Linked DNA regions of Novipirellula caenicola. The protein of the gene in region 2 interacts with the protein of the main gene of each other region in a pairwise test. Links are inferred from orthologs where the notes say so. Each region holds a gene or a part of one and is shown on either strand. Other genes may lie near its edges. The genes, in order: ABEA92_RS12540 and dnaB.

What was found.
Region 1: the proteins of dnaB (region 2) and ABEA92_RS12540 interact in binary tests that used the Escherichia coli proteins (3 or more experiments, as listed by UniProt). The link is inferred for Novipirellula caenicola from one-to-one orthologs.

Annotation. Positions count from the first base shown.
Region 1 is NZ_BAABRO010000005.1:200,270-203,562, forward strand. Bases 229-3,195 are described here. They hold ABEA92_RS12540 (ATP-dependent helicase), read right to left. Parts: upstream 2,735-3,195; coding sequence 722-2,734; downstream 229-721. Other genes in these bases: gap (type I glyceraldehyde-3-phosphate dehydrogenase), read left to right, coding at 229-466; ABEA92_RS12545 (hypothetical protein), read right to left, coding at 2,867-3,195. In the rest of the region: more of gap, read left to right, coding at 1-228; more of ABEA92_RS12545, read right to left, coding at 3,196-3,293. UniProt on the Escherichia coli protein: Rep helicase is a single-stranded (ss)DNA-dependent ATPase involved in DNA replication; it can initiate unwinding at a nick in the DNA. It binds to ssDNA and acts in a progressive fashion along the DNA in the 3' to 5' direction.
Region 2 is NZ_BAABRO010000004.1:70,201-73,439, reverse strand. The notes cover bases 103-3,015. They hold dnaB (replicative DNA helicase), read right to left. Parts: upstream 2,324-3,015; coding sequence 881-2,323; downstream 103-880. Other genes in these bases: ABEA92_RS10055 (DnaA/Hda family protein), read right to left, coding at 2,453-3,015. In the rest of the region: more of ABEA92_RS10055, read right to left, coding at 3,016-3,239. UniProt on the Escherichia coli protein: The main replicative DNA helicase, it participates in initiation and elongation during chromosome replication. Travels ahead of the DNA replisome, separating dsDNA into templates for DNA synthesis.

The DNA.
Region 1 (3,293 bases), on a different replicon or contig from region 2:
CGCAGCAACCGCAACCCAAAAAACCGTCGACGGACCTTCGGCCAAAGATTGGCGTGGTGGTCGTGGTATTTTGGAAAACATCATTCCTTCGAGCACTGGTGCTGCCAAGGCTGTTGGTAAGGTGATTCCTGAGCTGAACGGCAAGTTGACCGGAATGGCCTTCCGCGTGCCTACCTCGGACGTTTCGGTAGTCGACCTGACCGTCGAACTCGAGAAGGAAGCTTCCTACGAAGACATCTGTGCTGCAATGAAAGCCGCCGCCGATGGCCCGATGAAGGGCATCCTCGGTTACACCACCGACAAAGTGGTTTCCACCGACTTCCGTGGCGAAACCCGCACTTCGGTATTCGACGCCGACGCTGGCATCCAACTCGATAAGACCTTCGTCAAGGTTGTATCGTGGTACGACAACGAATGGGGTTACTCGAACAAGGTTCTCGACCTCGTCGCAAAGATCTCAGGCTAAATCACCCGCAGACTGCTGAACAAACAAAAGGGCTCGAAGCATCACGCTTCGGGCCTTTTTTTTTGCCATGTGGAATTGGCTTCCAGCCTGTCATCAGCATCCTATGTTAGGCTGGAAGCCCTTCTTACACCTCAGTTTCCCGGCCGAAACTCTTCGCGAGTTTCGCTACACCAATTGCATTTCGCGATGACAGGCTGGAAGCCTATCCCACACTCTTGGTGAGTTTCGCTACGAAAAAAACCTTGCTGCCTTAGTTTACCGCAATGACGAAACGGGGCGAGGTTTTCGATACTTGTTGGGGTTCGCCGCCTTGCCTGTAATCTCATATAGAAATTGGCTGGGGATCGTCGGACGCGGCTTACCCCATTTACGGCGAGTCAGCGCCATCGACAGCGTCAATGTCTCTTGGGCTCGCGTGATTCCGACGTAACACAAACGACGTTCTTCGGCGATGTCTTCCTCGCGACCGCTCTTCACACTGCGGCTATGCGGCAGAATCCCTTCTTCCAAACCCACCATAAAGACGACTGGAAATTCCAGCCCCTTGGCGGCATGCAGCGTCAGCAGCCAAACCGAATTCTTCAGCGCCATCTTATCCTTTTCGTTCCCCATCTCGCGTCCGGCGAGTGCCGTTTCAGCGAGGAACCCGGTTAAATCCGCATCTTCGGTCTTGTCTTCAAAGGCGGCGATCGCATTGGTCAAATCGCCAATCGATGCCATCCGCGCATCGCGTTCTTCGGGGTTTTCGTACAGCCGAGTGATCTCGTCGGCATACGCCGTTCGCTCGAGCAGCGTACGCACGGCATCGGTAAGTGAATCATTCTTGGCTCGCAGGCGAACGTCTTCGGCCATCTGAGCCAACTCGGTGATCCCACGCCGGGCGCTCGGCGACAAGTCTTGAACCGCAGCATTATCCTGCATCACTTGCCACACCGGCACGCCACGTTCGACCGCACGTTTGACCAACAATTGAACCGTCTTGTTGCTCAGCCCCCGCGCGGGCGTGTTGATCACACGCAGCAGCGAGATCTCGTCATCGGGCTGTTCGATCCATTTCAAATAGGCGATCAAGTCACGAATTTCACGTCGATCGAAAAACGATTGGCTCCCCATCATCACATAAGGAACGTCGTGCTTGCGGAGCTCGGTTTCAAACAATCGCGGCTGCTCGTTGGTGCGAAACAGGATTGCGATGTCCCGCGGTTGGACGTGTTGGTTGTCGATCAGATTTTTGATCTCACGAACCACCATCTCGGCTTCCGCTGTCTCATCTTTGTGCTGCAAGATCCGTGGCCGGCGACCGTCGGGCCGACTGGGGACCAAGACCTTATCGTGCCGGACGGTGTTGTATTGGATCAGCGTGTTGGCCATCCCCAAAATCGCCCCGGTACTGCGGTAATTGTCTTCCAGACAAACCACCTTTGCATCGGGCCAATCTTTGGTGAAGTTCAAAATGTGCGTAACATCCGCACCTCGCCATGCATAGATCGATTGATCATCGTCACCCACGACACAGAAATTGCGGTGCTCCTGTGTCAGCGCCCGCGTGATCCGGTACTGGCTGCCGTTGGTGTCCTGGTATTCGTCGACCAGCACATGATCGAATTTTGATGCTTCCTCTTGGCGAATCGCCTCATGCTCGAGAAACAGTGTTTCGGTTTGCAGCAACAGATCGTCAAAATCCATCGCACCTCGCGCCCGCAGCGCGTTCTGGTAGCGACGATACCCCGAGGCCGCAAAATGCTCTTTGTCGTTCGAAGCGATCGACATCGCCTGCTCGGGATGAATCGATTGGTTTTTCCAGCCCCCGATGATCGACAACATGTCGCCTGGTTTCAGCGCAGTGCCGGACAAACGCAATTCACGCAGGATGTTCCGCGCAATCGACTCTTGATCGCTGCGGTCGTAGATCGAAAACTTGTCGGGATAACCAAGCGCTCGGGCGTGCCGCCGCAAGATCCGCACACACAGCGAATGAAACGTACTGATCGTCGGCTTCGGCTCTTGCGGTTCGCCTTTGCGAGGTTTGCGTTTCTTCTTGGTACCGATCAGCTCGCTGATCCGTTCCTGCATCTCGCCCGCAGCTTTGTTGGTGAACGTCATCGCAAGAATGCGATCCGGTGGCGTCCCATTGCGAATCAAATTGGCGATTCGGAACGTCACCACGCGAGTCTTACCGGTCCCAGCACCCGCCAACACCAGCATGGGCCCAGACAACGTTTCCACCGCGGCAGCCTGAGCCGGATTAAGTCCGTGGCTCACATTCATTCCGTTTGATCAAGGTAATGCTAGAAATTAAAAACGGATCCCATGGCCACTGCGGCTTGCGATCCGTTTTTATCCGATTGAGGTCCCGAAGCGTCGATTCGAGACGGAAACGAGAAAGGTTTGAAGCCTTTTTTAACGAAGGGCATCTCGATCGACGAGTGGGTTAGCCGATCCGGTCGCGATCAGCACCATCGGAGCGACCTGCGGTTGGTTAGCGTTGACCAATTGGCGATTAAACGGAATGCCGTAACAGGCATAGTTGCCCGTCGCTGTGTCCAACACATACACGACCGATGGGGCCGCCGGCCGATTGCTCGCTCGCGGAAAATCGGCCATCCCGGTGACCATCATGTACGAACCGCCTTTGCCACCACTGGACAGGGCATCGGCGACATTGATCGTAAAACTAGCCATAAATCGGCCGACACGTGGGTAAATCACGGTGCATTGCAGCAGCCCCGAATTGTGGTCCAACACAAACAACCCCTCCGCATCCTCGCTGACCGGGCCGGTCGCCATCGAAAACTTTTCACTGTACACCGACGACGTGGCGTCGATT
Region 2 (3,239 bases):
GTGGAATCGACACGTACACTGAGAGACTAAAAACGCGTTTTAGGACGGGAGCGCCGATTGCAGTGCCGATGCCGACGAGCGCGAAAGCCAAGAGCGGCTCGGTGTGGCGATCGTCAAAAGCCACGAGCATTCCAATGGATATGGGATGTGAAGCGAACGACTAGCGTCCGCCAACGGAGTTATGTACGACTCGGTATCGTACTTGATAGGAAAGGAGACCCGATGCTGGAGTCTCGTTTTTGATTTCCTTAAACTTAATCCATTTTTGTTGGCGAGGTACAACTCGTTGCTGCAAATTTCGTTCGGTTTGTGGAATGGATTTCCAGTTCCCCATTGCCCTCTTTGCGAAACCGCAGCCAGCTTGTTTTCGATCACGGCAATCATCTCCTTAACTGTCCAGTGCAATGATTAGCAACCGGTTACTTCGGTGGCGAGCGTTGAGGGAGTCTCAAATAATGGCCGGTGATCTGCATTTGTAACATCGTAAAAAATGCCGCAGTGGCAAACCGCTCTTGCTGTTCTCGGGTGAGCCAGCGGAGTGAGTCACTCCACTGCTCCTCCGGCGGAATCGATAGTATGGCAATCCCTAGCGTAATCTCGCGGAAACACATTTTGTCAAATACAGTGCGGATCGTCGACAGATGACCCGAGACGGTGGAAGAGTCCGGGCCAGCGTCGACCAAGTATTCGAGGTAATCACGAACATGCTCGCGAGTGATGGCATGAGGTGAACTGCCAAACCAACGTAGAAATGATTTTAGATAAGTTTCTTTGCAAGTTGCGTTGCATTTTAGTAGGGCAGGCTTAGAACGCCTGCTCGGGCGCAGGCTGGGGCCTGGATCTCAGCGGGATGACCGATATGCAAATGCTAGAGTAGATCCTAGAAGCCACCAGGGCTGCTGAATTCGGCGTAGTCGTCAAACTCGTTGTGGCGTTCGGGGGCTCGGTCGCTGAACCGCGTGAAGTCGCCTTCCCAGCTGAGCGGCACGTTTCCGATCGGACCATTACGCTGTTTCGCCATGATGATCTCGGCTTGCCCGGCGTATTGCGCTTTGTCTTCGCCGCGATGGTAGTACTCTTCGCGGTGCACAAACATGACAACGTCGGCATCCTGCTCGATTGCCCCGGATTCCCGCAGGTGGCTCAATTTCGGCTGGTGATCTTTGCTGTCTTCGGCTTGCCGATTCAATTGAGACAAGCACAGCAGCGGAGTGCTCAATTCACGAGCCATCCCTTTCAATCGACGCGCGATCTTCGAAACCTGTTCCTGCCGGGGGTCACGCGAATTGTCCGGTTCAATCAGCTGCAAGTAGTCGATGATGATCAAACCCAACGCCTCTTCGCGTCGCTTGATTCGACGTGCGGCCGCCGCGATTTCGCTAACCGTTCGGCTTGGTGAATCGTCGACGTACAGCGGAGCTTCACTGATCTCGTTGGCTTTTTGGATCAGCCGTTCGCGGTCGTCCGAGGAAATGGTGCCGTTACGCAGTCGGTGGCCATTGACTCGGGCAAGCGAGCAAAGCATACGATCGGCAAGCTCGATACCGGACATTTCCAACGAAACAAACAGCACGGGCAAACGTTGGTTGATGGCAACGTATTCTCCGATGTTCATCGCCAACGCGGTTTTGCCCATCGACGGACGAGCAGCGAGAATGATCAGTTCGCCGTTATGCAGACCGCCGGTCATGTTGTCGAACTCGGTGAATCCGGTCTCACAGCCACCGTCGGTGTGTTCACCGCTGAGTCGCGCTTCCATTCGGTCCATTGCCGCATGCAGAACATCACTCATGCTGTGCACCGAGTTGCCAGAGCGGCCGTCCATGATCGCAAAGATCTTTTGTTCCGCTTGCGCACACATTTCGCGTGCTTCGCTGTTTTGTTCGTAGGAGTCGCGGAGAATCTCGGTGCTCGCTTCGATCAAGCGGCGGTAGACTGCTTTTTCCGAAACGATGCCTGCGTAATAAACCGCATGCGCCGCGTTGGGAACCGCTCCGGATAGCTTGGCGAGATACGCCGCTCCGCCGACCGCTTCATAGTCGTTGGCGGTTCGCAGTCGCGAAACCAACAGCGTGATATCGATCTTCTGACCTTGGTCATGCATGTCGCGAAGGTGTTCGTAAATTTTACGATTCGCGTCGTCGAAGAAATCTTCGGCTCGCAGCGATGCAATGTCATCGCACACGATGGGCAGCAACAGAATACTTCCAATCACGCCCATTTCCGCTTCGAGATCATAGGGCGGCTGCCGCTGAAGGATCTCGCTGGCGCTGGCTTCTTTCTTCTTTTTTCGGCCTTTGAACTGAAAGTCGTCTGCGGTCAAGATTCCGGTCCGTGGAGATTAGGAAACGAAGAGGCTGAGTAAGTCTTATTTGATCGGGCGTCGCAGAATTACGCAACCTGAACCAATTCGGGAAGTTCTGACCACCCGTTTCGCCACCCCCCGCACTGTTTACGCGGTTCGCAATTGGTTTTCAATTCGGTCGATCGCTTCGCGAGCGGACACCGAAGTCGGGCCACGACCGATCGCTTTGCCACTTTCGAGCCACTTTTTGACATTTTTCTCTGCCGCAATCGCAGTGCTATGCGAGCGACCGCCAAAGTGGTTGGCGATTTCGGCGTAGGCCGACGAAGTCAATTGGCGTGACAGATACATCGCCAACATTCGTGGTTCGCACACTGCACGAGCTTGCGACGAACCTCGCAAGTCCTCGAGCGGCACATTGAAGGCTTCGCAAACCGTTCGCTCGATGGTGCTTAGCGTCACCGAAGCTTGTCCGACCCGCAGCAGGTTGCCGCCGAATTGACGAATCTCGTCCATCGTGGCCATGCGGCCAAACATCTTTTGCAGCGTGGCGACCAAGTTAACGATCCCGCTGAGCACGCGGCCGTCGCCGGCAAGTTGAGCGTTGACCTCGGTGATCATTTCATCCGGCCACGGGATCGAACATCGCTGTTGGACAAGACGCCGCAGTACGGTTTCGCGAGTCGTCGAATCCAACGAGTGCATCGGGCAAACCAGCCCGCTGGCCATACGTCCTGACAATTCTCGCGACAGTCCTTCGATTTCCGACGGAGCCTGGTTCGCGGTAAACACGATCGGACGGCCTGCTTCGATCAAAGCCTCGACGGTATACAGCATTTCGCGAAGCGTGGCACTTTTGGCACTCAGGAATTGAACGCCGTCGATCAACAGTGCGTCGACTTCGCGGTAGCGTTTGCGAAACGCAGGTAGCCCC